One region of the Salirhabdus salicampi genome, then DNA from elsewhere that is predicted to be linked to it. Evidence: predicted binding sites of a transcription regulator. Region 1 holds the regulator's gene; the other holds the start of a gene.
The links. Region 1 encodes LexA, which represses DNA repair genes until DNA is damaged. Its sites were predicted from a motif close to CGAACATATGTTCG; they were not measured.
Positions count from the first base shown of each region.

Region 2: uvrB (excinuclease ABC subunit UvrB) is a predicted target of LexA. The motif match lies at 12,018-12,031, and genes of this name have one in related genera.

Region 1 is NZ_JANBWE010000002.1:39,135-55,053, forward strand. Features, by position in the region: gene NLW78_RS06180 (CcdC family protein) at 1-89, opposite strand, end outside; gene NLW78_RS06185 (response regulator) at 126-488, opposite strand; gene NLW78_RS06190 (Na(+)/H(+) antiporter subunit B) at 509-940, opposite strand; gene NLW78_RS06195 (cytochrome c biogenesis CcdA family protein) at 1,017-1,721, opposite strand; gene NLW78_RS06200 (YneF family protein) at 1,871-2,095, opposite strand; gene sirA (sporulation inhibitor of replication protein SirA) at 2,170-2,598, opposite strand; gene tkt (transketolase) at 2,740-4,743, opposite strand; gene NLW78_RS06215 (DUF896 domain-containing protein) at 4,951-5,184, opposite strand; gene NLW78_RS06220 (YneB family resolvase-like protein) at 5,262-5,921, opposite strand; gene lexA (transcriptional repressor LexA) at 6,196-6,819, shown strand; gene NLW78_RS06230 (hypothetical protein) at 6,852-7,109, opposite strand; gene NLW78_RS06235 (alpha/beta fold hydrolase) at 7,271-8,095, opposite strand; gene NLW78_RS06240 (SDR family oxidoreductase) at 8,122-9,177, opposite strand; gene glnA (type I glutamate--ammonia ligase) at 9,455-10,792, opposite strand; gene NLW78_RS06250 (MerR family transcriptional regulator) at 10,814-11,221, opposite strand; gene NLW78_RS06255 (methionine gamma-lyase family protein) at 11,360-12,604, opposite strand; gene hflX (GTPase HflX) at 12,612-13,856, opposite strand; gene NLW78_RS06265 (AAA family ATPase) at 13,873-14,799, opposite strand; gene hfq (RNA chaperone Hfq) at 14,921-15,145, opposite strand; gene miaA (tRNA (adenosine(37)-N6)-dimethylallyltransferase MiaA) at 15,175-15,919, opposite strand, start outside.
Region 2 is NZ_JANBWE010000004.1:76,560-92,478, forward strand. Features, by position in the region: one part of gene prfB (peptide chain release factor 2) at 1-618, shown strand, start outside; gene NLW78_RS12290 (YitT family protein) at 774-1,640, shown strand; gene cccB (cytochrome c551) at 1,693-2,016, shown strand; gene ftsE (cell division ATP-binding protein FtsE) at 2,299-2,985, shown strand; gene ftsX (permease-like cell division protein FtsX) at 2,975-3,868, shown strand; gene NLW78_RS12310 (murein hydrolase activator EnvC family protein) at 3,903-5,147, shown strand; gene NLW78_RS12315 (S41 family peptidase) at 5,266-6,759, shown strand; gene glcD (glycolate oxidase subunit GlcD) at 6,936-8,348, shown strand; gene NLW78_RS12325 ((Fe-S)-binding protein) at 8,345-9,673, shown strand; gene NLW78_RS12330 (DUF6612 family protein) at 9,739-10,590, opposite strand; gene NLW78_RS12335 (PDZ domain-containing protein) at 10,718-11,911, shown strand; gene uvrB (excinuclease ABC subunit UvrB) at 12,088-14,067, shown strand; gene uvrA (excinuclease ABC subunit UvrA) at 14,076-15,919, shown strand, end outside.

The DNA of each region.
Region 1 (15,919 bases):
GCTGGCCTTTTCGCAGCCCGAAGTCGAATCATAATCATTAATGTTGCCATCATAAATGCTGCAGCAGTACTGGCTATTGCCCAAAACATTTTGTTCACTCTTTTCTGTTATATATTTTAGCTGATTTATGTATGTAATACTTGATTAATCGTATCCATAACTCGATCTTCATCAAACGGTTTCACAATAAAATCCTTTGCACCTAGTTGGATAGCCTCAATAACCGTTTTCTGTTGTCCCACAGCAGAGCACATTAAAACTTTTGCGTTCGGGTCATGCTTTAAAATCGCTTTCGTTGCTTCAATACCGTTTAACTCTGGCATCGTAATATCCATCGTTACTAAATCCGGTTGTAAGTGGATATATTTTTCTATTGCATCGTTTCCATTTACAGCTTGTCCGACGACCTCATGCCCAGCTCCTTGGAGCATGTTGGATAAGGTAACCCTCATAAATTTTGCGTCATCAACGATTAATACTCTCCCCAACTGGCTGCCCCCTAACTCCACTAATCTGAACGGTCATTTGCAATCGTTAATATAATGGTAAGCGTTACTCCAACAACCGTAAAATAAACTCCTAAATCAAAAATCAATGCAGTTGCTAATTCTACCTTTCCAAAGAAAGGGAAATCAAAGTAGTCAAACCCTTGAGTTAAAAACGGTTTGTCAAAGAAAAATGCACCTACTCCAGATAACGTTGCAATTAATAGTCCAACCGGTACTAAAAGACGGAAGTTAAGCGGAATAATTTTTCGAATTGTGGCGTAGCCGTATGTCATGTACATTAAGACAATGGCAGCTGCTGTCATAAGACCACCTATGAACCCACCACCAGGAGCATTGTGTCCAGCTAGAAACAAGTATACTGAAAAACCTAATAAAATAAAGGCGATTAATGCTGTCGTTGTACGTAAGATTAAGTCATTCGGTTTCAACATGAGCCGATCTCCCTTTCCATATTTATATTAATCATAATATAACGTAACTACCTTAACAACTAACGGTAATTTATTTTTAAAACCCCGTAAATCCAAATAAGTTTGCTAAATAATTCGTAAGAATGCGCATCCAATCAAAAAATAACATAATTCCGAGGAAAATCATAATGTAACCACCGACTGTCACTAACTTAACACTGTTTCGTTTAATCCAGTCCATTTTCCCAATAAAGAACGATAAGAGAAGAAATGGTATAGAAAAACCAAGAGAATAAGCGATCATCAGCGTCAAACCTAACTCTGGATTCGTGTAAGCCATGGCGATAACTGCTCCAAGTATTGGACCTGTGCATGGCGTCCAACTCATAGAGAAGGCCATACCAATGAATGCAGATCCAAGATACCCGGAAGGGCGATGTTTAAAAGATACTCGTCTTTCTTTCAATAAGAATTGAAAGTTGAAGAAACCAATCATGACAAAACCAAAAAACACCATTAAAATGGCACCAAGTTGCCGTATATATGTTTTATACTCAATTAAGAACTCTCCTATAGTATACGTTGCAAAACCAATCATAACAAAAATGGAGGAAAATCCTAATAAAAAGAAAATTGTATGAAGCATGCTTCTCTTTTTCAACAATGCGTTTTCTGATTTTAATTCGTCAACACTCATTCCTGTAATATAAGATAGAAATACAGGGTAAAGTGGTAGCACACATGGGGATATAAATGATAGGAAGCCAGCCCCAAATGCTAAAAATATATTAACTTCTGTCATAAATGTTCTCTCCTTATAAGTCCGTATCGATATACCAACATTTTATCAAATGATGCTTAAGATTCACATTCATGACATTTGACATATTTGTGAACGAGAAGTTAACAAGCAATAATAAATCCTTCTCCAATTGAAGAAGGATTTAATCACTATTTATTATCCATTTGGTTGCTCATGGCACGCATCATTTGTTTGATTTTCTTTTGTGACGGCTTCTGTCCCATTTGCATCATCATCGTGCGAAGCATTTGTTCATTAATTGGAGGGTTTTTCTTCAAGTAGTTCATCATATATTTTCTAGCAATAAAAAACCCTAAGGCAATACCGGCCAATAAAGTAATAATAGCGATTAATACTACCCATAACGTACTCATAATTAAATATTTCCTCCTTCATGTTGTCTCTCATACAGTATAGATGAAGCAACAAGTTATGACAATAGTCGATTTTATAGGATAATCTCCTTTTTTATAGGGGCTAACCAACCATACTGATGGTTATGAACATCCATAACGAAAAAAGACGTATGAAAACCCCGCATATATTCAAAGAGCATTAATTCTGCCTCTTCCATAGAAGAACACAGAATTGTCCATTCTTTTCTATCACATTGAATGGCCATTTGCAAGTTTTGGTGCTCAATACTTATATGATTTATGCCTATATGGACCTTTGCACTTCCCTTCAATTTATCATGTAAATAGCGGGAGATCTTTGCAAATGGAATATCCTTTGTTATAAAGTCAAACTGCCGATTATATGTTTGATCAGCATGCTCCTTTTTATATTCACGTAAAAAAGCATAAAGCAAATCACTTTTATGGAAGTAATGTTTAGCGAACTCTTCCCTTATCCAAAACAACGATAATTGCAACATATGCTCGTCCCTCCTATAAGGGACATTTTAGCAAAGTTTTTTGAAAAGTTTGTCAAAATAGGTCGTTCTAACATTATAAATTTATGACAAAATATTGGCGCTCTACTGAATTACTCAGAAAGCGCCAATATTTCTTTTACTTTATTTTAATAAAGCTTCAACTTTTGACACAACATTTTCCACCGTAAAACCATACTCTGACATAATTTTTTCGCCAGGAGCTGAAGCACCAAAGGTATGAATACCTAAAATATCACCTTCGTCACCTACATACTTTTCCCAGCCTAAAGGAATTGCCATTTCGACAGCTAAACGTTTTTTCACATTTGGTGGTAATACGCTTGCTTTATATGATTCATCTTGTTGTTCAAATCGATCCCAAGACGGCATACTCACAACCGCAGCGTCAATTCCCTTTTCCTTTAGTTGCTCTTTTGCTTGCATAACGAGTTGTACTTCGGAGCCAGTAGCTAATAAAAGAACATCAGCTTCGTCCTTATCACTAGCTGACAGAACGTAAGCACCTTTCTTCACACCGTCCATAGCCTTTTCGCTTGAACCAGGAAGTGTTGGTAAGCCTTGTCTAGTTAATACAAGGGCTGTAGGTTGATCTTCAGATTCGACCGCCAATTTCCATGCCGCAGTTGTTTCATTTCCGTCGGCTGGACGAATAACAGATAGGTTAGGTACTACTCTTAATGACGGTAATTGTTCTACGGGTTCGTGAGTTGGACCGTCTTCTCCTACTGCTATAGAATCATGAGTTAATACGTAAGTAACAGGTACATTCATTAATGCAGAAAGCCTGATTGCCGGACGGAGGTAATCACTAAACACAAAGAACGTACCGCCAAATGTTTTAACGCCACCGTGTAATGCCATTCCATTCATAGCAGCCGCCATTGCAAATTCACGGACACCGTACCATATGTTACGACCAGCGTAATTTGCAGGAGTAAAGTCATCTTCGTCCTTAATCGTTGTCTTGTTTGAACCAGCTAAATCAGCACTTCCACCAATAAAGTTTGGTACATTTTTCGCAATCGCATTTAATGCCTCACCAGAAGATGCACGTGTAGCTAACTTATCTTTTCCTTCAACATATGTTGGTAAATCCTTATCCCAACCTTCTGGAAGTCCACCTTCAATTGCTGTTTCAAACTCTTTTGCTAATTCTGGATATGCTTCACGGTATTTTTCAAGAAGCTCGTTCCATTCACTTTCCTTTTGAACACCATTATTTTGTACCTTTTCTTTAAAATCTTCATACACTTCTTCCGGTACGTGGAATGGTTCATGCTCCCAGCCATAAGCTTCTTTTACGAGTTGTAACTCTTCTTCTCCTAATGGGGCACCATGAGCATCTGATTTCCCACCTTTATTTGGTGAACCATGGCCAATTACCGTTTTCACTTCAATCAATGTAGGCTGTTCAACATTTTCTTTTGCTGCAGCTATTGCGTTGCGTAGTTCATTCACATCTGTTCCATCATCAACGCGTAGTACTTGCCATCCATAAGAATTAAAGCGGCTCTCAACTTTCTCTGAAAAGGAGCGGTCTAAGTCTCCATCAAGAGAAATATCATTAGAGTCATAAAGTACTACTAGTTTTCCTAGTTTTAAGTGACCAGCTAGAGATGCAGCTTCATGGGAAATACCTTCCATTAAGTCTCCATCACCACAAATTGCATATGTAAAATGATCAACTACATTGTACGATTCCTTGTTATATTTAGCAGCTAAAAATTGCTCTGCCATTGCCATCCCTACGGACATAGCAACACCTTGTCCTAATGGACCAGTCGTTGCTTCTACCCCATCAGTATGTCCAAATTCAGGGTGCCCCGGAGTATTTGATCCCCACTGACGAAAGTTTTTCAAGTCTTCGATAGAAACTTGGTACCCAGACAAGTGTAATAGTGAGTATAAAAGCATGGAGCCGTGCCCAGCTGATAAAACGAAACGGTCACGGTTGAACCAGCCAGAATTTTTCGGATTGTGATTCATAAACTCAGTCCATAATGTATAAGCCATCGGTGCTGCACCCATAGGCATACCTGGATGTCCGGAATTTGCTTTTTCAACTGCATCAATGGATAAAGTACGAATCGCATTGATGGACTTTTCTTCAATTTGTTTAGCCATAAACGTAAAACTCCTTTCTTCTTCCATAACAATCATAACAATATAATCCTATACCGAAAATGTACACGAAACAAGTGATTTCACTTTATTTCAATGGCTTTTTTCGATGAAAGCGTTTTAAAAAAACTTATTGAAAGTCTTGTTTATTGTGATATAAATTACCGTTTTTTATTCGAAAAGAAAAACATGCACAATTTGATGTGCATGTTAATGTTTTTTACTATTTGCTTTTTCATTTTTTAATTTTTCCGGTGTAACGTCTGCACCTGTTTCATCTACGACTTTGATCGACTTCAGTTGGTTTTTAAATGATTTTCTCACATTTTGTAAATATTCTTGTCGCAACGTTTGTTGTTCTTCTTTTTCAGTTTGTGTTAAACCTTCGTTTTTTGCTTTATTTGCCAGTGCATTAATTCGCTCTAATTTGTCTTTGGAAAGCATGTATAATTCTCCTTTTATATAGCGTAAAAAAGCAAGTGTCTATTTGAAAGACCCTTGCATCTTAATATGAGTATATATTATCTTTCATTTTGATCGATTTCAAGTAATTGGTGTTCCTTATACCTACGGTGAACGGTCGCCTTTGAAATATTATACCCCATCCCCCTTAATGTTGTTGCAACTTCGGCAAAGGTTAATCCTTTTTGTTTCAACCGAATGACTTCATCAATTGGAAACTGTTTACGCTCCCGACCGTTTGCCCTATTTACGTTCTCTAAATTATGTTGTGGTTGATAACCATTGTTAACCGCTCTCTTCATTCCGCGTTTTATTTTAACATTATGTATTTTTCTTTGATATTCTTCTACAATCGAGACAATTTGTAAGACCATCGAATCGGAATCAGAGATTTGTAACTGTCCATTGTGTGTACCAGTAAAAATTTGAATACCCAATTTCTGCAGTTGGTGAAGCAAAGCAATTTTGGCGTTTCCTCTACCTAACCTTGTTTCATCTTGAATTAATAATGTATCTGCTTGTCCATCAGCAAACCGTTGCAACATTTGAAAAATGCCTTCTCGTTCAACCTGATAACCGCTCTCTCTTTCTTCTATTACATCTATAACCGTAAATCCATATTCCTCAGCTAAATACGTTAATTCTTCTTTTTGTCTCTTCAATGACGTAGTTTGCTCTTCCTTCTCCGTACTAACGCGACAATATATTAGTGCATTCATGGTGACACCTCTTTTTCATGCTTATGCTGTAATCATTGTAAAGTATAGCATGACGATACTTACACCAAATAGAATTAAAAAAGATAAGTCTGTTTTTGAAAGTTTATTAAACATTTTCCATTCCTCCCACAAATAGAACTTTTGTTCGCATCTACATACCATTATATACGAACACTCGTTCTTGTCAATAGAAATTTACGAACGGATGTTTGTATATTTTATACGTACATGCTATAATGCAAGTAATTTAATATATGCACGAGGTGAAAATAATATGACTAAGCTATCAACTAGGCAACAAGCAATTTTAGATTACATACGAGAGCAAGTACTCGAGAAAGGCTATCCACCTTCAGTACGTGAAATTGCCCAGGCAGTTGGACTAGCATCAAGTTCAACAGTTCATGGCCATCTATCTAGACTTGAACAAAAAGGCTATATCCGAAGAGATCCGACAAAACCCCGTGCTATTGAACTATTACTTGAAGATGTAGAACAAACTGCACCGAAGCAGGAAGCAGCTTTCATTCCTGTCATCGGGAAAGTGACAGCAGGTGCGCCAATTACAGCGATTGAAAACATTGAAGAATATATACCAGTACCAAATCATTTATCCCATGATGAAGATGATTTATTCGTTTTAAACATACAAGGTGATAGTATGATAGAGGCAGGAATCCTGGATGGTGATAGAGTTATCGTACGAAAGCAACAAACTGCCCTAAACGGCGAAATCGTGGTTGCAATGACAGAAGAAGATGAAGCAACGGTAAAACGTTTTTTCCGGGAAGAAAACTACATTCGTCTTCAGCCGGAAAACGCTTCTCTTGAACCGATCATCGTTCAAAACGTTGTTATTTTAGGAAAAGTTATCGGTCTATATCGGGAAATTTATTAAAAAACCAAGAAGTCATATGACTTCTTGGTTTTTTACATATCACCATGTCCCTTTTCTACGAATACAATCACATTGTTATTCAAATCAATGGACCTACTTAATATTTTATAACGATTAATTGGCTCGTTTGTTCGATTTAAAAAGTTAGGCTGAATGTTATACTCAATGATTTCATCACATTGCAATACTGAGTCGCGGTCAACATTATCTAACTTTTGAACAAATGTTTCAGTGACCATCAAAACAGAATTCGTATACTTCTTATGGATTTGCTGCCAATTTATACTCATGCTGACTCCTCCCCTCACCACATTATATGGTGCATCCGGGAATTGCTACATTGATACACCGCTACAAAAAACAAAAAATCCTTTCCGCCATTTGCGGGAAGGATTATAGAGAATCTTTGGATTAAAGGGGGAATGGGATTTTTCCAACATAAATATGCCGATTATAGTGCTGAAATATCTTTTGTAAATATAGTGTTTTCCTTCAAAAAATTTAGGCTGACCTCATTAAACTCTTCATACTTTTCAATATTACAAACATGGCCACATTGATTAATCGTATATAACTTCGAAAAATCCTCATTTGCTACATGACGTTTAATCCCTTTTAAGAACATGTAGTCTTCCGCTCCAGAAATATATAATTTAGGTATACGATTTTTTTGTTCATTAAGGCGGCTATATATATAAACAGAGTCCCTAGCAACTTTAGCCCATCGAATATATGAGGCAGCACCTAATTTTTGCGCTTCACGGATAAAAATATCTCTAGACTTCTTATGATTGTTTTTCGGCATGACAATATGAGCAAATAAAACATAGGGAACCATATAAGGTAGTAGTTTTCGAATAGGTGTGGACAATGACAGCCTTCCTACCATCTCTCCCCACTTCAGCCATTTTCCCACACTTCCTGCTAATACCATTGATTTAAACCTGTCGGGACATTGCATTGCCATATACTGCAGAATAATCGTCCCTAATGATACCCCTATAAAATGTGCTCTTTTAATATTTAATGTATTTAAAAGTTCCACAATTAACTGGCATGTTAAAGAGAGGGTATCATCGTCATGGTGAAAGTCAGCAGATACACCATGACCCGGTAAATCAAGGAGCACTAAGTTATAGTGCTCCTTCATTTCATCGATTTGTTTATAAAAGATTTTATGGTTGCCCCCAATACCATGAACGAAGACAATCCAATCTGAATGTACACTTTTCCTGTAAATGTGATAGTTTAATAGATTTTGTTTTTCTTTTTCCATTGTAACCCCATAATTCTTAGCTGTTTTTAGGCATAAGAAAACTGATTTCCCTTTGCAATAATACGCTTGAGCATCGGTTGATCCATATATAATTCACTCTGGTTACTGCTCTTCAATAATTCTTTTGTATTTGCATTGACGAATGTAATGTTTCTTTGCATATAATTATGAAAGATTTTGAGCGGTTCATTAAAAAGCATTTCTTCTTTGGTCATCTCTCTATTCAAATCGGTTGAAAGCTCTACGTTATTAAAACCTAAATATGCTTGAACTAGATCAGAAATTAACTGGTTAGTCGGTGGGTTCGGGTTCGTAATATGGTATATCTTGTCCCTTTTCGCATGGACTATTGCTGAACTTAATATATCGACTACATAATTGACCGGAACCAGGTTTTGAGTAGTGTCAGGGTCACATAAAAAATGAAACTTATTATGTTGCAATCTTTCTCTTTTTTCGATTCTACGTTTTAGTAACTCAAAACTTTTTATAATGCCATAAAGTCCAAAACTTGTATCCGCCTCACCCGTATTCGAATCACCAATGATAATAGCTGGTCTAAAGATACTGACAGAAAAAGCATTCCGATATTCAAAAGCAAGATGTTCAGCATGGCATTTACTTTCCTCATAATAGTTTACAAATGTTTTATGAAGCGGGTGTAATTCCTCTAATGCAAATTCATCTTCTCCTAATGTGTAAGCCGTACTTACATAAAAGAATTTTTTTATGTTAATTTTTTTACTAAATTCCAATAATCTTCGTGTACCATTGACATTAATATTAAAGGTTTTTTCTCTATCATTTTGATCAAATGATAAATACGCAGCACTATGGTAAACGGTATCAATTTTGTCTCTTAATAAGCTTGTAAGTTCTTCAGAAATACCTAGATTATCGTCTGATATATCACCTTGTAAAATGAATAAATTGTTACGTAATTTTGGCGATATAGATGAGATTAACTTTTCTCCTTTTTTCTCGTTCCGAATAACAGCAAAGACATGATGTCCATTTTCAAGTAATCTTTTCGTTAGTATTTTGCCAACAAATCCTGTAGCTCCAGTTAGTAAAATATTCATTGGTGATCTCCTTAGTAGAATTCATAGTTGAGATAGTCCATCCTCTTATAACATCAATACTATCAGTGTGCATACCGTTTGTCTAACTAAAATTAATGGAAACAAATAGTTTGGAATCATTGCTGCCGTATTCGAATATCTTCATGAGAGGCTCGAAGAAAGGTGACTTTTAAAACGTTCGTAATTTCGGGAGAGAGTTGACATAGTAAACTTCTAAATTGACACAACTTCCAATAAAAAAATCCTTGGCGCAATGTACGCCAAGGATTTTTTTTACTTAATACTGTTGAATATATTGTTCACGTTCCCAAGGGTGTACTTGTGTACGGAACATATCCCACTCAATTTCTTTTGCTTCTATAAAGTGTTCAAATAAGTGTTCACCAAGTGCATTAACAAGAACTGGATCTTGTTTTAGCAATTGAAGTGCATCATATAATGTCGCTGGTAAATCTTGAATTCCATTTCTTTCTCTCTCTGCTTTATCCATTACATAAATGTTACGATCAACAGGAGTTGGTGCATCAAGATTATTTTCAATTCCATCTAGTCCTGCTGCTAGCATAACGGATATTGCTAAATAAGGATTAGCTGCAGGGTCTACACTACGAACTTCAATTCGTGTACCTACTCCTCTAGATGAAGGAATACGAATTAATGGACTTCTGTTACGACCAGACCAAGCAACATAACATGGTGCTTCGTAACCTGGTACTAAACGTTTGTATGAGTTAACAGTTGGGTTTGTCACAGCTGTAAAGCTTGTTGCGTGTTTAATAATACCAGCAATAAACTTATATGCAGAGTTACTTAATTGCTCTTCTCCATTTGGATCAAAAAAGGCATTTTCACCATTTTTAAATAATGACATGTTAGCGTGCATTCCAGAACCGTTTACGCCAAATAGTGGCTTCGGCATAAATGTTGCATGAAGACCATGCTTACGAGCAATTGTTTTAACAACTAATTTGAACGTTTGAATGTCATCACAATGTTTAAGTGCATCAGCGTATTTAAAGTCAATTTCATGTTGACCAGGTGCAACTTCGTGGTGAGAAGCTTCAATTTCAAAACCCATTTCCTCTAATTCAAGCACGATGTCACGGCGGCAGTTTTCCCCAAGGTCAGTAGGAGCTAAGTCAAAGTATCCACCTTTATCGTTTAATTCCATCGTTGGTTCGCCACGCTCATCTAATGTGAAGAGGAAAAATTCAGGTTCTGTTCCAATGTTGAATTTGCTAAAGCCAAGCTCTTCCATTTTCTTCAAGTTTTTCTTTAAGTTATAACGTGGGCAACCTTCAAATGGAGTACCATCTGGATTATAAATGTCACAAATGAATCGTGCTACTTTCCCTTTCTCAGATGTCCAAGGAAAAATAACAAATGTATCAAGATCCGGATATAAGTACATATCTGATTCTTCAATACGTACAAATCCTTCGATAGAAGAACCATCAAACATCATTTGATTGTCTAGTGCTTTGTCTAACTGACTTAATGGAATTTCCACGTTTTTAATGGTTCCTAATAAATCAGTGAATTGTAGACGAATAAACTTTACATTCTCCTCCTGAATTCGGTTTTTTACTTCCTCTTTAGTAAATTTTGTCCCCATTTTATAATCCTCCTATGTGTTTTAATGGAAGAATCGTGATAACTCTCCCTGGATTAACGAAGTTTTATTATGTTTGCCAGCTTGCATTAAGTCTTTCCGCAACATTTCTCTTAACTCTTTGTCGGATAGATCTCTTCGTTCTTCTACAATCACTTCTTCTTTTTGTTGTGCCACACTGTTTTGCTTCTCTTTCATTTCAAACATCGCTTTAATACCAGCTAAGTTTACCCCTTTGTCGATTAAATCTTTGATCTCAAGTAATCGATCGACATCATTGAAAGAAAAAAGCCTGCGATTACCTTTCGTTCTTGCTGGTTTAATAAGCTCGTGTTCTTCATAATACCGTATCTGTCTTGCTGTGAGCTCAGTTAATGAAATCACGATGCTAATTGGAAAGAGAGGCATTGAGCGACGACCTTCATCACTCATTTGTAACACCCCCAAATCTTTACTATATTCACATTATATATAATGTCTCACTTTCTGTCAACACATGTTAGGAAAGTTAACATTAATTGATAAAAAAGAAAGAACAGTTTGATTTTACTGTTCCTTCTGAGTGAATTTTTAAACATGTTTGATTGGCCTAATGGATTTCAGCGCCGAAATAACTGCAATTTTTACATGTTCGTACGTTAATCCCCCTTGAACATATGCGGTATACGGTGGACGAATCGGACCATCGGCAGTAAGTTCTAGACTTGCACCTTGGATAAATGTACCTGCAGCCATAATAACTTCATGGTCATATCCCGGCATATCACTAGGATATGGACAAACGTGTGAGTTAACCGGCGAAGCTTTTTGAATAGCCTGACAAAATTGGATCATTGATTCAGGATCATGAAAGGTTACAGACTGAATTAAATCCGTTCTCTTATCGCTATAGGACGGGTTCGTATGATAACCTAATCGTTCTAGCATACATGCAGTAAAGATTGCACCTTTTAATGCTTCTCCTACTACATGGGGAGCTAAAAATAATCCTTGATACATATCCTGAAGTTGATTTAATGAAGCACCTACCTCTTTCCCTAAACCTGGGGACGTTAACCGGTTCGCACATAGTTCGATTAAGTCTTTACGACCAACAATGTAACCACCTATTTTCGCTATTCCTCCACCGGGGTTCTTGATTAAAGAACCTGCCATTAAATCTGCACCAACATCTGTTGGCTCTAATTTTTCGGTAAATTCTCCATAACAGTTATCAACAAAAATTATGCAATGGGGGGAGATTTCTTTTACAAAACGTATCATTTCTTTTATTTCGTCTACTGAATAAGATGGCCTGTTATCATATCCTTTCGAACGTTGAATGCCAATTACCTTCGTCCGATTGGATATCAGTTTTTGTACCGATTCAAAATCAACGGAGCCATTTTCTTTCAAGGTAGCTTCTTTATATGAGATATTATAATCATATAATGAACCAGTATCGGTACTATCATTACCTACAATTTTTTGTAAAGTATCATATGGCTTTCCCGTCATATACAACAACTCATCGCCAGGACGCAAAACTCCATAAAGTGATGTGGAAATGGCATGGGTTCCAGATACAATTTGCGGTCGTACGAGTGCATCTTCAGTCCGAAATATATCCGCGTATACTTTCTCCAAGACATCTCTACCCAAATCATCGTAACCATAACCAGTGGATTGTTGAAAATGGGTGTCGCTCACCTTATTTTGTTGAAATGCCTGCAACACTTTATGTTGGTTATATTCTACAATTCTTTTTACATATTGATGCTGTTCTGCAACCATTGTTTCGATTTGTTCTGCTAATTGTTCATAGGTATAGTCCATGCTTAATTTATTGCTCCTTTTCGTGAATGAATTGATAAACAGGGTGGTTTGGGTTCACATACCCTTCCAATACAAACGTGTTTTCATGTTCATCAAAAGTTTGACCAATAACAATTGTTTCGTTTTGTAGTTGGTTTAATAATCTTCCCTCATCCGGATTTACCTTTTTCTGATAATATTTCCATTGTGTTTGAATGACTTTTTCAATTTCTGTTTGTAATCGATCAATGTCATGCTCATTTAATGCACTAATTTTAATAAACGGATAAGAATTCGGGACAAAATCAATCATTTTATCCTCTTTATTGTACACCGTTAAAGTCGGAATTTGATCTGCGTTAAGTTCTCTTAATAATTGATTCACCGTCTTCTCATGTTGATGATAATTTGGATTCGAACCATCTACAACATGTAAAATAAAATCCGCCTCTGACACTTCCTCTAATGTCGAACGAAAGGCCGCTACGAGTGTAGTAGGAAGATCTTGGATGAAACCAACTGTATCAGAAATAATTGCTGAAAAACCACCCGGAAGTTGTATTTGTCTTGTTAATGGATCTAATGTAGCAAATAGCTGATCTTCCTCTAATGTCTCACTGCTCGTTAAACGATTAAAAATCGTAGATTTTCCTGAATTGGTATACCCTACAAGCGCAATTTGAAATACTTGATTATCTTTTCTTCGTTTACGATAGTGTCCTCGTTGATTCACTACATTCGCAAGGTGACGTTTGATTTCTGTAATACGCCTTTGAATATGTCGACGATCTGTTTCCAACTTCGTTTCACCAGGACCTCTTGTACCAATTCCCCCACCTAAACGGGAAAGTTCCGCTCCTTTCCCGTGTAAACGTGTTAATAAATATTGCATTTGCGCTAACTCAACTTGCAACTTCCCTTCTCTTGTATTCGCTCGTTGAGCAAAAATATCTAATATTAATTGCGTTCTATCAATAACGCGTACTTGTAAATGATCTGTTAAATTCTTTAATTGACCAGGTGAAAGTTCATCATTGAATACAACAACGTCAATATTTAAGGCATCAACATCCGCCTTAATCTCCTCAATTTTTCCTTCGCCAAAATAAATAGCTGGGTGAATTCTTGACCGTTTTTGAGTGACGGTTTTCACAACATGGCCTTTGGCTGTATTCGTAAGTTCATGCAATTCTTGAACTGATGTTTCAAATTGATCTTCGTTTTTACCTTTAATAAGGCAGGCTGCTAAAAGTACACGTTCCTTGTTCTCCATACTTCTACTCCTTCAATTACGTTTTCGTTTCTGAAAAGATTAAATCGTCTCTTGTAATATAAGTTAAATCAGATACTGAGTATTTCTTCATCGCTACTACACGTAATGCTTGACGTCGAATTGATTGCTCAATTACATTTCGGACGTACCTACCATTTGAGAAGTCAGAAACATAACTAGTTTTCATTTCCCATAAATGGTTACGCAATTTTGCTTTAGCTTCATTAGATAGCCGATATTGTTTTTGTTCAGTAATAATGTGTGCAATTTTCATTAACTCATCAACAGTATAATCACGGAAATCTACAATAATTGGGAAACGTGATTTTAATCCTGGATTCAAATATAAGAACCGTTCCATTTCCTCCGGATAACCAGCAAGGATCAGCACGAAATCTTGATGGTGATCTTCCATATGTTTGACAAGTGTATCAATGGCTTCTTTTCCGAAATCTTTATCTCCGCCTCGAGCTAAAGAGTATGCTTCGTCTATAAATAATACTCCACCTAAAGCCTTTTGGATTAAGTCACGTGTTTTTTGAGCGGTATGACCTATATATTCACCAACGAGATCGGCACGCTCCGCCTCAATGAAGTGTCCTTTAGATAACAAATTCATCTGGTGAAATAAGCTCGCAATTTTGCGAGCAATGGTCGTTTTACCTGTTCCAGGATTTCCTTTAAATAACATGTGAAGCATTTGATGTTCAGTCTTTAAACCAGCTTCCTTACGTTTTCGATTTATCATTACATTTGCGTAAATTTCTTTTATTGTATGTTTTAACGGGTCAAGGCCAATGAACGAAGCAAACGCTTCATCAATAAAAGCAAAGTCTTTTTCCCGATTCAGGTCAGTGGAAACAGATTTCTCTTCATGATGTTGCCGATCCTGTTCCTGCAATATGATGTTGATCTGCCCTTTTTTTCGCGTTTGTAAATCCATGTTTTTCACCCCTTATCTCTACCCATACTATACGTAGTAAATAGGGAGAACGTGACAAACGCCTATAGCAGACAGCTGATTCATTAAAAAACGGATGCTAAGGCATCCGCAGTTTAACTCATTATTCTTTATCAAGTGTAATGTTTTGGGATGGTGCAAACGTTGAAATTGCATGTTTAAAAATAAGCTGTTGCTTACCATCTGTCTCAAGCAATACAGTAAAATTATCGAATGATTTCACAAGACCGCGCAGTTGAAATCCATTCGTTAAGAAAACCGTTACTTGTACCTTATTCTTTCGTATTTGATTTAAAAATTGGTCTTGAATATTTACAGACTGTCCCATGTCATTTCCTCCTCTATTCTATCTATTATTCAGTATTTCGTGATTTTTCCTAGCAATCCTTCTAAATCTTGCAAAATTGTTGAAAAAGTTTTATGAGCCGTTTGTTCTGAAATAGGGTACCAATGGATGTTCATTTTATTACGAAAATATGTATATTGCCGCTTTGCATAGCGACGGGAATTTCTTTTTAACGTATCGACAGCTTCCTGTAATGGAATCTTTCCTTCGAAATAAGGGATAAACTCTTTATACCCGATACCTTGCATTGATTGTACATTATGTAACCCTTGATCATAAAGCCTCTCCACTTCTTGTAGAAGCCCCTCTTCCATCATACTATCTACCCGACGATTAATCCGATTATACAACTCTTCACGCTCCATTTGTAAACCAATTAAAATAGGGGTGTATGGAGAATTTTGTTTTTGATGCTCATGTAATTCTGACATTGTCATTCCGGTTTTTTCGTATATTTCAAGGGCCCGAATAACACGACGTACATTGTTAGGGTGGATTTTTCTTGCTTGTTCAGGATCCACTTTAGCTAAACGTCTATGTATATGGTCAATTCCCTTTTCTTCTAACTCTTCTTCCAGTTTTTCGGTGAAACTTTCATCTCTTTTCTCTTCTGAAAATTGAAAGTCGTATAATACTGATTGAATGTATAGTCCAGTTCCACCTGCAATTATCGGAAGCTTATCCCGCTCATTAATGTCCTTAATATAATTTTGGACCATGAGTTGAAAAGAAGCGACCGAAAATGACTCACTCGGT
Region 2 (15,919 bases), on a different contig from region 1:
GTTGAGACAATGGATTATTTACCTGGTGATGAAGCAGGCGTAAAAAGTGTTACATTGCTTATTAAAGGCCATAATGCCTACGGATACTTAAAAGCGGAGAAGGGGATCCATCGTTTAGTTCGTATCTCACCATTTGACTCCTCAGGTCGACGTCATACTTCATTTGTCTCTTGTGAAGTCATGCCAGAATTTGATGATGATGTAGAGGTAGATGTAAAAACTGAAGACTTGAAAATCGATACGTATCGTTCAAGTGGAGCAGGCGGACAGCACGTGAATACGACTGATTCTGCAGTTAGGATAACGCACGTGCCAACAAACACAGTAGTAACCTGTCAGTCAGAGCGTTCCCAAATTAAAAACCGTGAAAAAGCGATGAAGATGTTAAAGGCGAAACTGTATCAATTAGAAATTGAACGTAAGCAACAGGAGCTTGATGAAATTCGTGGTGAGCAAAAAGATATCGGCTGGGGTAGTCAAATCCGCTCGTATGTATTCCACCCATACTCGATGGTTAAAGATCATCGAACAAATGTAGAAGTCGGTAACGTCCAAGGTGTAATGGACGGAGAGCTGGGCCCATTCATCGATGCGTACTTACGCTCGAAGTTGTCATAATAAGATGGAAGGTAGGATGCCCTATCTTCCTTTTTTTGTCGTTGCTGCTTTACCGGGGTAATGTGTTAATTTAACCGCGTTTACGGCTTCTGAAATGTGTGTTATATTCCAAACGGACTATTCGTTACAGAACGTAAACAGAGGGGATAAACGTGATGTTACATAATTCTCGTAGAACACCACTTTCACCAAAACAGTTGGTGTTAATTGAATATTTTTATGTACTGTTAGGATCATTTTTTGTTGCTATCTCATTTAATGTATTTCTATTACCAAATCGAGTAGCCTCAGGTGGGGTTGCCGGGATTAGTACGATTACAGAGGCAGTATTTCAGTGGGAGCCGGCACTTGTTCAAGGTGCGTTAAATGTTCCTCTATTTTTAGCGGGCGTAATAATATTAGGAGCAAATTTTGGGTTGAAGTCTTTTGTCGGAACGCTGATTTTACCATTTTTCGTTTATCTTACCAAGGATATCGACCCTGCAACGATGAATCCGTTGCTCGGAGCTATTTTTGGTGGTATGGGTGTAGGTCTTGGTTTAGGTATCGTGTTTCGTGGTCGGGCCTCTACTGGTGGAATTGATGTTGCAGCCCAAATTTTACATCGTTATACAAACATATCCCTCGGGCTATGTATTGCGATTATCGATGGTGCTATTGTCGTAACCTCTGCTCTCGTCTTTAATGTCGAGCAAGGTTTATATGCGTTAATTGGTTTGTTTATTACGAGTCGAACAATTGATGTTGTTCAAGTAGGCTTTAATACATCGAAAAATGTCATGATTATTACGAAATATCCGAATGAAGTAAGGGATGAAATTTTTGCAAAAGTTGACCGTGGCGTGACAATTTTAAGTGGGACTGGTGGTTACACGAATGAGGAACGGAACGTCATTATGTGTGTTGTTGACCAAAAGGAATTTTCGCAATTAACTCGAATTGTAAAAGGTATTGATCCGGGTGCTTTCGTTGTGGCCATGGCAGCGGCTGAAGTACTTGGAGAAGGGTTTAAATCAACATAAATCGGTTATAATAACGGTAATTCGAAACCGTTGACGAGGGGGATCTTTAAACATGAAGAAGGTAATGCGATTCACATCTCTTAGCGCAATATTATTATTAGCCGCATGCGGTGGGGGAGGCGACGGTGCTGAAGGTGGAAATGACACTGACGCACCGAATGCAAACGGAGAACAAATTTATGAAAATAACTGCTCTTTTTGCCATGGCGCTGATCTATCTGGAGGAGCAGGCCCTAACTTGCAAAACGTAGGGGATAAGTATGAACGAGATGAGATTGTCCATATTATCTTAAATGGAAAAGGGAATATGCAAAAAGTAAATGTATCAGAAGAAGACGCCCAGACAGTTGCAGATTGGTTACTAACGCGGGATTAATATAGAGAATGAACTAGAAAGACACCTTATGTTGCGAAATGTTCGCAAACATAAGGTGTTTTTTTGTCGAACGAAATACCATATTGATACAAAAATGTAATATGATTTTGTCTGAAAAGAACGAAATAGATGTTATAATAATATGTAACAAACATTAGATTACAAAAAGGTACAAAAAATAACAAATTGTATCGAATCGATTATAATAATAGATTTATAAACTACAGATAGAGAATAGCAACATCATGTCAACACAACTTTAGAGTACAGGTGGTAGACAAAATGATTGAGATGAAAAATGTGCACAAAACATATAAAAATGGCGTAACCGCTTTAAGTGGTATTGATCTCTCCATTGAAGCTGGTGAATTTGTTTATGTTGTTGGACCAAGTGGTGCTGGAAAAACGACGTTTATTAAAATGATGTATCGCGAAGTACAACCTTCTAAAGGTAGTGTTCAAATTAACGGTTATGACATAACGAAAATTAAAGATAAACAAGTTCCATACTTACGTAGGGGAATTGGTGTAGTTTTTCAGGACTTTAAACTTCTTTCAAAATATACAGTGTATGAGAATATAGCTTTCGCCCTAGAAGTGATTGAAGAAAACCCGAAAAAAATTCGGCGGAAAGTGATGGATGTACTAGACTTAGTAAAGTTGAAAAATAAAGCTAGATTTCTCCCCGACGAATTATCGGGTGGAGAACAGCAACGTGTTTCGATTGCCCGCGCCATCGTGAACAATCCGAAAATTATGATTGCCGATGAACCGACAGGAAATTTAGATCCAGATACGTCGTGGGATATTATGCGCATCTTAGAAGAAATTAACTCGAGAGGAACGACGATTGTCATGGCGACACACAGTAAAGATATAGTGAACACGTTAAAAAGGCGTGTTATTGCCATTGAAAATGGACGAGTAGTACGTGACGAGCAAAGAGGTGAATACGGATATGAAGCTTAGAACCGTTCGCCGTCACATTCGGGAAGGAAGCAAAAATATTGTTCGTAATGGTTGGATGACTGTTGCTTCGATTGGTGCTGTTACAACTACTTTAGTTCTTGTTGGAGTCTTTATTGCCATTATGATGAACATCAATCAAATGGCTACAAATGTGGAAAAGGATGTTCAAATTAAAGTTCTCATTGATCTCACAGCAGGTGAAACGGAGAGAACTCAACTAGAAAAACAAATAACAGACATACCGGAAGTATCCACCGTAGAATATTCCTCCAAGGATGATGAGTTACAGTCGTTGATGGAAAGCATGGGGGACGCCGGTGAAGTTTGGAGTTTATTCGAACAAGATAATCCACTAAATGATGCTTTTATTGTAAAAACGACAAATCCGATTGACACGATTGAAGTAGCGCGGCAAGTGGAAGACTTCGCCAATGTGTCTGAAGTTGTGTACGCAGAGAATGTCGTGAAAAAAATGTTTACATTTAATGAATATGCCAGATATATAGGAATTGGCCTAATTGGGGCACTTGTATTAATGGCTATCTTCCTCATTTCCAATACGATTAAAATTACAATCACTGCTAGAAAAAAAGAAATTGGCATTATGAAACTAGTAGGGGCAACAAACGGATTTATTCGATGGCCATTTTTCATTGAAGGATTGCTTATGGGAGTGTTAGGTTCTATCATCCCAATTGCTGTCGTAATGACTGGTTATCATTATGTTTATTACCAATTGAAAGACCGCATAACATTACCATTTATTGAGTTATTGCCATTTACCCCGTTTGCATGGCAGTTATCTGGTATGTTGCTGGCAATTGGCGGCTTTATCGGTATATGGGGAAGCATTATGAGCGTTCGTAAGTTCTTAAAAGTGTAGATAGAGAAAGAATGATGAGGGAGGAATCGGAACATTGAGGAAAAAGTCTATTGCCTTAATGACATTAGTTGTACTCTTAGCTGTATCTGTTACGTTTTCGAAAGGGAGTATTTCCTTTGCGAAAACTCTAGAAGATATTCAGCGGGAAATTGAAGAACTGAAAGATCAACAAAATAATTTAAAAGATCAAAAAAGTGACATTAGTAGTGAAAAGAGCACAATTGAAAACGAGATTGCGAGAAACATAGCAAAGCAAAAAGAAATTAGAGGATTAATTCAGCAGCTGGATAATCATATAACGGAAACAACGAAACAACTTGTTGAGAAGGAAGAAGAAATACATGAAACAGAAAATGATATCGAAGAATTAACGGGGAGTATTGAAGATTTGCAGCAGAAGATTGCTACCCGGGATATCATGTTAAAAGACCGTCTACGTAATTTACAAAAAAACGGTGGGCAAATTAACTACTTAGATGTAGTACTTGGAGCACAAGATTTTGGGGATTTATTAAACCGTAGTACGGCTGTATCAAAGATTATGGACCAAGATAAACGGATAATGGACAAGCAAGCCGAAGAAAAACAAGATTTAGAAGTCCAACAACAATTGCTTGAGGATAAAAAAGAAAATTTAGTTGCAAAAAAGGACGAGCTTGAATCCATTAAAGCGGACTTGGAAAAACAAAAACAAAGTCAAATTACGTTGGTAGCCCAACTTGAACAAGAGGAAGAAACGCTCCACAGCAATAAAATGTCTTTAGAAGAGCAAGCTGAGATTTTAGCTGCTCAGCAAAACTCAGTACAACAGTTACTGAAAAAGGCAGAACAGGAAAAGAAGCGATTAGAGCAAGTAAACCAAAATCCAAATGGGAAACTGTTTATTAACCCTTCGGATGGTTGGTTAACGAGTGGCTATGGTAAAAGATGGGGATCGATGCACTACGGAATTGATGTTGCAAAAGCTGGCACCGTACCTATTGTTTCCGTAGCAGATGGTATTGTATCCCGGTCCTACCGTTCTGCATCATATGGTGAAGTAGTTTTTATTACACACTACTTAGGTGGTAAGTTTTATACAACAGTTTATGCCCACATGCGCTACGGTTCTAGAACTGTAAGTGATGGAGATGAAGTAAAACAAGGACAACGGATTGGGTATATGGGGAATACAGGTGACTCAACTGGGCAACATTTACATTTTGAACTCCATTTAGGGCCACGCTGGACAGCTGACAAGTCCAATGCCGTCAATCCATTGAAGTACCTCTCTTACTAAATGGTACATGTTTACGGATGGAGAAACATATAGTATGATAGAAGGCATCGCACAGAGGTGTGATGCCTTTTTGTGCAAGGTGAACGGATTAGTAATGCAATTATAGAGGTGAAAAGTTATGAATTTAAGAGGCCGTTTTGTCGCAGTATTGATGGTTGTCGCGATGTTGTTTGGAGCAGGAGTTGCGTTTGCAGGAGTAAAAGCTGCTGACTATTTTCAAGATGCTGAAGGAAATAGTACAGATCCAATCGCAGAATTATCCGAAGAGGAACTGGATGATGCAAGACAGAAATTTTTAAACTCGTTTCAAAATCAAGGTGACTTTTCCAAGTTTGCTCGTGTATACGAAGCAATTCAGCAGAATTATGTTATGGACGTAACAGACGATGCACTTATTGAAGGTGCTATTAGTGGAATGTTAGAAACATTAGATGACCCATATAGTGTTTACATGGATCCTGAGACAGTGGAACAGTTTCAAGGTACGATTGAATCATCCTTTGAGGGAATTGGTGCTGAAGTTAGTATGATTGATGGGTTTGTTACCATCGTCTCCCCAATTAAAGGTTCACCAGCGGAAAAGGCAGGATTAAAACCAAACGATCAAATTTTAAGTGTAGATGGAGAAAGTTTAGAAGGACTTGATCTACATTCAGCTGTCATGAAGATTCGTGGTGAAAAAGGAACGACTGTAACGTTAGAAATACAGCGTAAAGGTGTTTCAGAATCACTATCCATCGATGTAGTGAGGGATACAATTTCAGTTGAAACGGTTTATAAGAGAACGGAAAAAGTGGACGGCAAAACAGTTGGAATTATTGAAATTGTCTCCTTCTCAGAGAAGACAGCGGTTGAGTTCGAAAGAGCGTTAAACGAATTGGAGACAGAAGAGAACATTGACGGTCTTTTAATTGATGTTCGGGGAAATCCAGGTGGATTATTTACCGTAGTTGAAGACATCGTGAAGCACTTTATTCCAGAAGATGAACCTTATGTCATGATTGAAAATCGGGACGGTGAGAAAACACGTTACTTCTCCGGAACGAAGGAGAAAAAAGATTATCCAGTCTCTGTATTGGTAAATGAAGGTAGTGCATCTGCTTCAGAAATTTTAGCAGCAGCTTTACATGAAGCGGCTGGCTATGACATCGTTGGAACAAAAACGTTCGGAAAAGGAACCGTTCAACAGACGATGGACTTAGGAGATGGCAGCAATTTAAAGTTAACAATTTATAAATGGCTAACTCCGAACGGAAATTGGATTCATAAAAAAGGGATTGAACCAACAGTAGAGGTAAAACAACCTGATTTTTATTACACAAATCCAATTCAGTTAACGAAACCACTTGAATACGATATGACAGGTGAACGAGTATCAAACGTTCAAATTATGCTGGATGGGCTTGGATATGACCCAGGGAGAAAAGACGGTTATTTTGGTAAGAAAACGGAAGAAGCCGTTAGCAAGTTCCAGCGGGATTATGGCCTCACAGTAACAGGTACAGTGAATGAAGAAACTGCTAGGAAAATTGAACAGGAAGTTATTAATGCCATTAACGATAACCACGGCGATAAACAGATGGAAAAAGCATTGGAAATATTGTTTCAGTAAGTGAGTGAGCTTGTAAACGAAGGTGCTCCCTTTGTTTACAAGCTTTTTTTGTATGCTTTATGCATATACACAATATAATTCTGCTTTTGTAGTATTGTTTTGTGTAATTGCCCATATCTTTTATAGGTCATTTTCACTAAAATAAACATAAGAAATGTATCTAAAGGAGAATGTGTATGCTTCCAGATGAATTTAAAACGAAGTTGGTACATATTGTCGGTGCGGAAAATGTGGCAGACTCCAATGCAAGTAAACTTGTTTATTCATTTGATGCAACACCACAGTTTCAATCGACGCCTGATGGGGTCGTGTCCCCCCGAAATACCGAAGAAGTAGCGAGTATCGTGAAGTTATGTAATGAATACCGCATTCCGATTGTACCGAGGGGATCAGGATCGAATTTAAGTGCAGGCACAACACCAACCGAAGGGGGAATTGTGTTACTGTTCAAACATATGAACAACATTTTGGAGGTTGATCAGGAAAATTTAACAGTAACGACACAACCGGGAGTGATTACTCAACAACTTATGGAGGCTGTTGAAGAGAAAGGATTGTTTTATCCTCCTGATCCAAGTTCAATGAAAATTTCCCAGATTGGTGGAAATATTAATGAAAACTCTGGTGGATTGCGAGGTTTGAAATACGGGGTCACTCGAGACTATGTCATGGGATTGGAAGTTGTACTGCCCAACGGTGATATTATACGAACCGGCGGAAAGTTGGCAAAAGATGTTGCCGGATATGACTTAACACGGCTGTTCGTCGGCTCTGAAGGAACGCTCGGTATTGTGACGGAAGCAACGTTAAAACTTTTGCCAATGCCAGAAGAAAAACAAACGATATTAGCTTTGTACGAAGATTTAGAGGCTGCTGCCCGTACAGTGTCGCAAATTATATCAAACCGAATCATTCCGGCAACATTAGAGTTTTTGGACCAATCTACGCTTCAAGTAGTAGAAGATTTTTCAAAGATTGGTTTACCAACTCATGTGAAAGCGGTGTTACTTATCGAGCAAGATGGTAATAAAGAGACAGTGGAAAATGATATGAAAAAGATAATGGACATTTGTAGAGAAAACGATGCAGTAGAAGTCAATAGTGCGAAAAGCGTAGCAGAAGCTGAAGCGTTACGAACAGCAAGACGCGCAGCTTTATCCGCCTTAGCAAGATTAAAGCCAACGACCATCTTAGAAGATGCGACAGTCCCACGATCCAACATTGCGAAAATGGTTGCAGCGATTAACACCATTGCTAACAAATATGAATTAGACATTTGTACATTCGGCCATGCTGGTGATGGAAACTTACACCCAACTTGTTTAACAGACGTACGAAACAAAGAAGAAATTGCGCGAGTGGAACATGCATTTGAAGAAATTTTCGCTGTCGCTGTTGAGTTAGGTGGAACGATTACAGGAGAGCACGGGGTCGGTGCTATGAAAGCACCGTATTTACATTGGAAGTTAGGGGAAGAAGGCGTTTCCGCAATGTTAAATGTGAAGAAGGCCTTTGACCCAAACAATATTATGAATCCAGGGAAAGTGTTTGCGAAGTCAGAGCGGAAACGTGTGGTGGTCACCCGATGAAGGCGATAGAAAAACAGCGAATCCAACAACAATTTCAAGAAAAAATGGATTATGATGAATTGTTAAATTGTATGCGTTGTGGATTTTGCTTGCCTAGCTGTCCTACATATATTGAATCTGTTCAGGATGAAAGGCATTCCCCTCGGGGTAGAATTGCCCTTATGAAGGCGGTTGTCGATGGGGAGATCGAGCCGGACGAAGAAGTGAAACGATCTCTCGACATGTGTTTAGGGTGTCGTGCATGTGAACCTGTTTGTCCATCTGGCGTACAATACGGTCATTTATTAGAACAAGCAAGAGATATCATTTATCAAAATAAGACGTCATCTCCTTCGGCGAAATTGATGAAACATTTCTTTTTCCATCAACTATTTCCTCATCAAAACCGAATGATTAATTTCACTTCATTACTAGGATTGTATCAACGTTCTGGAATGCAAAAGGTAGCGAGGAAAATAGGGGTTATGAATCTATTACCTGATAGCGTTCGTACGATGGAAAAAGTATTACCGAATGTACCGACAAAACATGAAATGAAATATAGGGAAAGACATTTTCAACCTAAAGATGCTAAAAAGAAGCGGGTTGCATTTTTCTCGGGATGTTTAATGGATACGATGTTTTTAGAAACGAACAAATCATCCATTAAGTTACTTCAATATGCTGGTTGTGAAATTGTTATCCCAGATCAACAGGCATGCTGTGGGGCCCTTCACGGACATGGTGGGGAAAAAGAGAAAGCGAAAGAGATGGCGAAACGGAATATTCAAGCTTTCGAAGAAGAAAACATTGATTATATTATTACAAATGCAGGTGGTTGTGGGGCGTTTCTCGTAGACTATGATCAACTACTAAAAGATGATAAAGAGTGGGCGGAACGGGCGAAAATGTTCGCGAGTAAAATTAAAGATATTACAAGTGTTTTAGTAGAATTAGAGTTTCATCGTCAGCCATTATCTTTAGATGATGAAGTGATCACTTATCAAGATTCCTGCCATTTACGGAATGGTCAGAAAACATTTATGGAGCCTCGTACACTTTTATCATCAATTTATGGGGCGACTTATGTGGAGATGAAAGATGCGAGTCGTTGCTGCGGGTCAGCTGGCATATATAACATTTTAGAATCAGAAATGTCTATGCAAATTTTAGACTATAAAATGAAACAAACGGTTGCAACGAAGGCGAAAACAGTAGTTACGGCTAACCCTGGATGTTTACTTCAAATGAAGTCAGGTATTGAAAAGGAAGGGTTATCTGATCAAGTTCGTGCGGTGCACATCGTAGATTTATTATTAGAAGCTTATGAAAACATTAGGTATTGAGTGAAAGAGGAAACATGTATATAGACCAACTCCCTCCTCTATAAGAGGGGGGAGAATAAGTGTGTTTAATTCGATTCTTCCATCGCTTCCTCAATGATGTCATCAGGGACTTTGATCTCGTTTATCGTGTTATAATCTTTAACGTTTAATGTAAATGTATAGTTCGCAGAAAGGTTCTCATCTTCTCCAACGAGTTCTAGTTGCCATGATAATGATTCAAGTAGCAAACTATCCTTATGAATTACCCCCTTCATTGAGGCTGTTACAATATCTACATTGCTTTCAGGCAAATTTTCGCTACCATCGATAGGCATTGAATGGAAAAAGCGATGTATATCTTGAATGTTTCCCCCTGCCAATACGATCATTTGCTCGTCTTGCTCTTCTATATCGATTTCTTCTTCCAGCGTTACAAGACTTTCATAAAAATCACCGGGGGAAAGCTTATCAAAAATATGATGTTGGTCACTCTCAGAAAATATCCAAGAACCAAACATCGAGTTGAAAGAGTAACTCCCATCAGGTGTATTATACGTTTCCATATGCACAGAAACATTTTCACCGTCCCCTGTAGTTGTTAACGTCGTACTTACATGGGATTGAAATGGGTCTAAAACAATTTCAGAAGTACTTTCCATTTCCATTGTCCCATCTTCATTCCCACTTACTTCTATAGATAAGGATGATTCTGTTATGTAACTGTTTTGTTTTTGCATAGCTAGGACCATTTTTGAAAACAACTCATTTGGGTTGTTTCGTACGTTATCATTTTGTTTCGTTTCTTCATTTGTTGCATTGTTTTCAGTAGTGGCTGGTTGTTGTTCGGCAGATTCATGTTCGTTGTCCGCTCGTTCATCTTGACTACAAGCAGTGAGCAGCAAGGAAATTATAAAGAAAACGTAGAAAGGAAATCTCACCAACAAACCCTCCTCACATGTTGAATCTGACAGAATTGTAAAAGTATATTCTGTTTCGGTCTGTTATATGAAGGAGATTACCTTTTTTTATCGAAATCTATTATAATACCGTTACGGAGGGAACAACATGATTGAGACGTTATTACTGGAATTATTAAGAGGAATATCATTTATTATCTATCAACCACTGTTTTATTGGTTCTTCCTTTTGCTTATAATTGTATCGGTAAAAAGGGCGAAACAGGAGCGGCTTGATTTCGGCTCGAAAATTTATCAGTTCGGAGCTGAATTACGTAACACGTGGTGGTTGAGTTTCACAAGTATGGTGATTCTTTCAGGGGCATTTATTGTTTCCGGAAGTTTTCTGCCAATCTCTTTTATTGTCTTACTTTCAGCTTGGACAATTGTATTATCTATTACTGGTAATTTAACGTTATTATCACCCGCTTACGTTTTTGGAATGACATTTGTTACCGTCCTTTTACTAGTTCAATTTTCAATCCCATATATCCCAACTGGATGGTATGCTGACTTATACGAATTACACTATCCGCTTGTATTATTGATTCTCAGTTTATTCTTGTTGATGGAAGCAATCCTTGTTTTTGCTACAAGGGAAGGCGGGTTTCCTCGTCTATTGAAAGGGAAGCGGGGAAAGTTTATTGGGATTCAGAAAGTGAATCGATTAACCGTCTTACCGTTGTTTGTGCTCATCCCGACAGGAGATATTACGTTACCTATACAATGGTGGCCTGTGTTCCCAGTAGGAAATGGGGGCTTCCACCTTATGCTTGTTCCCTTTTTAATTGGAGTAGACCAATCATTTCAAGGGATGTATGCGAAGGCAGGGGCGAAATTATTGGGGAAATGGATATTATTGCTTGCCTTATTAACAGGGGTTGCTGCGATTGGTAGTTTTTATGTACCTGTTGTTGCCTACATTGGCATCGGAATTGCTCTGATTGGTCGCTTTATTATCTTTTTATCGGTTCGGTTTGTTGATCAGGAAAAGTTGGCTCTATTTTCACCTCAATCAGATGGGTTGCCCATTTTAAGTGTGATCCCTCATAGTCCGGCACATAAAATGGGGCTTGAAGTGGGCGAAAAGATTGAAAAAGTAAATCAAATTCCGGTTTCCAATGAACAGGAATTTTATGAGGCAATTCAACGAAATCGAACCTTTTGCAAGCTGGAAGTACGCAACTTAGATGGTGAACTCCGGTTTGTACAGCGTGCGTTATATGAAGGAGAGCATCATGAACTTGGTCTCGTATTCATTAAGGAAAAACCACGTTTTCGTTTATATCAAGATTTATCGTAAAGCTTGCCTCATGATCGGCAGGCTTTTTTGTTATGTTCATAAGTGAATTTTGCAAAAATAGAAAGAAAAGCCTATTCTATAGGTAAATAGAAAAAGGGTTTGTAATCGAATGTCTGTTCGCTTTTATGTTACAATGTTTGTAATAAAGGAAACAGGTATGAAATGGAGGTCCGAATGTGGATAAGCAATTTGAGCTTATATCTAAATATCAACCTGAAGGTGACCAACCAAAAGCGATAAAAGAGTTGGTCGAAGGTATACATTCTAATAAAAAACATCAAACACTACTAGGAGCAACTGGAACTGGGAAAACTTTTACTATCTCAAATGTAATTAAAGAAGTGAACAAACCAACATTAGTCATTGCCCACAATAAAACGTTAGCGGGACAATTATATAGTGAATTTAAAGACTATTTTCCAAATAACGCAGTTGAATATTTTGTAAGTTACTATGATTACTATCAGCCAGAAGCTTATGTCCCACAGACGGATACATATATTGAGAAGGATGCAAGCATTAACGATGAAATTGATAAGTTGCGACACTCAGCTACTTCAGCATTATTCGAACGGCGTGATGTCATCATTGTAGCTAGTGTGTCCTGTATATATGGCTTAGGTTCGCCGGAAGAATATCGGGAGCTCGTATTGTCGTTACGAGTTGGAATGGAAAAAGAACGAGATGAACTTCTGCGAAATTTAGTAGATATTCAATATGCTCGAAACGATATTGATTTTCAACGGGGAACATTTCGGGTACGAGGTGATTCGGTCGAAATCATCCCTGCCTCTCGTGAGGAACACTGCATTCGGGTTGAGTTTTTCGGGGATGAGATAGATCGTATCCGTGAAGTAGATGCGTTAACGGGTGAAATTGTCGGAGACCGGGATCATGTAGCAATCTTTCCAGCTTCCCACTTCGTCACAAGGGAAGAAAAAATGAAAAAAGCAATTGCTAATATTGAAGATGAGCTCCAGGAACAATTGAAAAAATTACATGATGAAGGGAAGCTATTAGAAGCCCAGCGTCTAGAGCAACGGACGAACTACGATTTGGAAATGATGAGGGAAATGGGATTCTGTTCTGGAATCGAAAACTATTCCAGACATTTAACACTACGACCTCCAGGATCTACTCCTTATACGTTAATTGACTACTTCCCCGATGACTTTTTAATTGTGGCTGATGAGTCCCACGTTTCGATTCCACAAATACGAGGCATGTTTAACGGGGATAGAGCAAGAAAAATGACCCTCGTCGACCACGGGTTTCGTCTCCCTTCAGCCTTAGATAACCGACCATTGAAGTTTGAAGAGTTCGAACAGAAGGTCAATCAAATCGTGTACGTTTCGGCTACACCGGGCCCGTATGAATTAGAACGCACACCGAAAGTGACGGAACAAATTATCCGTCCTACAGGCTTGTTGGATCCTGAAATTGATATACGTCCAATTGAAGGGCAAATTGATGATCTAATAGGTGAAGTGAACAAGCGTACTGAACGTAACGAGCGGGTTCTTGTGACAACGTTAACGATAAAAATGGCCGAAGACTTAACCGACTACCTGAAGGATGTAGGATTCAAGGTTGCATATTTACATTCGGAAATTAAAACGTTAGAACGAATTGAAATTATTCGTGACTTACGGTTAGGAAAATATGATGTGTTAGTTGGGATTAACTTGTTACGTGAGGGTCTCGATTTACCCGAGGTTTCCTTAGTTGCTATACTGGATGCAGATAAAGAAGGGTTCCTTCGCTCGGAACGTTCCCTCATTCAAACAATTGGGCGAGCTGCCCGAAACGAACATGGTCAAGTAATTATGTATGCTAATAAAATAACGAACTCAATGAGAATAGCCATTGATGAGACAGAGCGTCGCCGTCAAAAGCAAATTGCATACAATGAGGCACATGGAATTGTACCGAAAACAATTAAAAAGGAAATTCGTGACGTCATTCGGGCAACCGTTGCTGCGGAGGAAGAAGAAACGTATGCAGTGAAGAATGATGTGGCGAAATTAAGTAAAGAAGAAAAAGCGAAAGTAATCGAAGAGATGGAAAAGGAAATGAAGCAAGCCGCAAAAGACTTACAGTTTGAGCGTGCTGCGGAATTGCGCGATATTATATTGGAGTTAAAATCGGAAGGATGAAATCGTATATGACGATGAAGTCAATCAAAATACAAGGAGCGCGTGCCCACAATTTAAAAAATGTTAATGTAGAAATTCCGAAAAACAAGCTTGTGGTTATGACAGGCTTGTCTGGTTCGGGGAAATCTTCGTTAGCATTCGATACGATTTATGCTGAAGGACAACGTCGGTATGTAGAATCGTTATCTGCTTATGCGCGTCAATTTTTAGGGCAAATGGATAAACCAGATGTAGACGCGATCGAAGGACTATCTCCGGCAATATCCATTGACCAAAAAACAACTAGTCGAAACCCTCGTTCAACAGTCGGAACGGTTACGGAAATCTATGATTATTTACGTCTTCTCTATGCACGAGTAGGGCGCCCGACGTGTCCGGAGCATGGCATTGAAATTGAGTCCCAAACGGTGGAGCAAATGGTTGACCGGATAATGGAATATCCGGAACGAACGAAGCTGCAAATATTAGCCCCTGTCGTTTCTGGACGGAAAGGTGAGCATGTGAAGGTCATAGAGCAACTGCGAAAAGAAGGGTATATTCGCCTGCGTGTTGACGGAGAAATGCGGGAAATATCTGAAGACATTAAGCTTGAGAAGAACAAAAAGCATTCCATTGAAGTTGTTGTTGACCGTATTGTTGTGAAGGATGGTGTTGGTTCTCGTTTAAGTGATTCGTTAGAAACTTCCTTGGAACTTGGCGAAGGAAAGGTAATCGTCGATGTAATTGGCGATGAGGAATTACTATTTAATGCAAACCACGCTTGCCCAATTTGCGGCTTTTCAATTGGTGAACTAGAACCTCGTTTATTTTCCTTTAATAGTCCATACGGAGCTTGTCAACGTTGTGACGGATTAGGAACGAAACTAGAAGTCGATTTAGATCTCGTCATTCCTGATGGGGATTTAACTTTACGGGAGCATGCGATTGCTCCTTGGGAACCGACTAGTTCCCAATATTACCCACAATTATTAGAAAGTGTTTGTCGTCATTATGACATTGATTTAGATACACCGGTAAAAGACCTACCGAAAGAAAAAATGGATAAAATTTTGTTTGGTAGTGGTGGAGATCAAATCGAGTTTCGCTATACAAACGAACGAGGACAAATACGATCAAATTTCATATATTTTGAAGGGGTTGTTAACAATGTAGCACGTCGCTACAAAGAAACGTCTTCGGATTATATTCGTGAGCAAATGGAAAAATATATGGCACAAAAGCCGTGTCCAACTTGTAAAGGGTACCGCCTGAAGGAAGAAGCACTTGCGGTATTAGTCGATGGAAAGCATGTAGGGGAAATAACGAAGTATTCTGTTCATGAAGCTAAGTCCTTCTTTGAGAGTGTCCAATTATCAGAAAAAGAAGAGCATATTGCACGAATGATTTTAAAGGAAATTATGGATCGGTTATCTTTCCTAATGAATGTAGGGCTTGATTATTTAACATTATCCCGGTCGGCAGGTACCTTATCGGGAGGGGAAGCACAGCGGATTCGCTTAGCAACGCAAATCGGTTCAGCTCTTACTGGTGTTTTATATGTATTAGATGAGCCGTCCATAGGGTTGCATCAACGGGATAATGACCGCTTAATTGCTGCCCTGCAACGAATGAGAGACTTAGGGAATACACTGATTGTTGTAGAACATGATGAAGATACTATGCTTGCAGCCGACTATTTAATCGATATTGGTCCAGGTGCTGGTGTCCACGGCGGTGAAATTGTTGCTAATGGTACACCAAAACAAGTCATGAAGAATAAAAAATCCTTAACAGGGCGCTACTTATCAGGGAAGAAATTCATTCCACTTCCAAAGGAACGAAGGGAAGGTAATCAGAAATATGTTGAAATTAA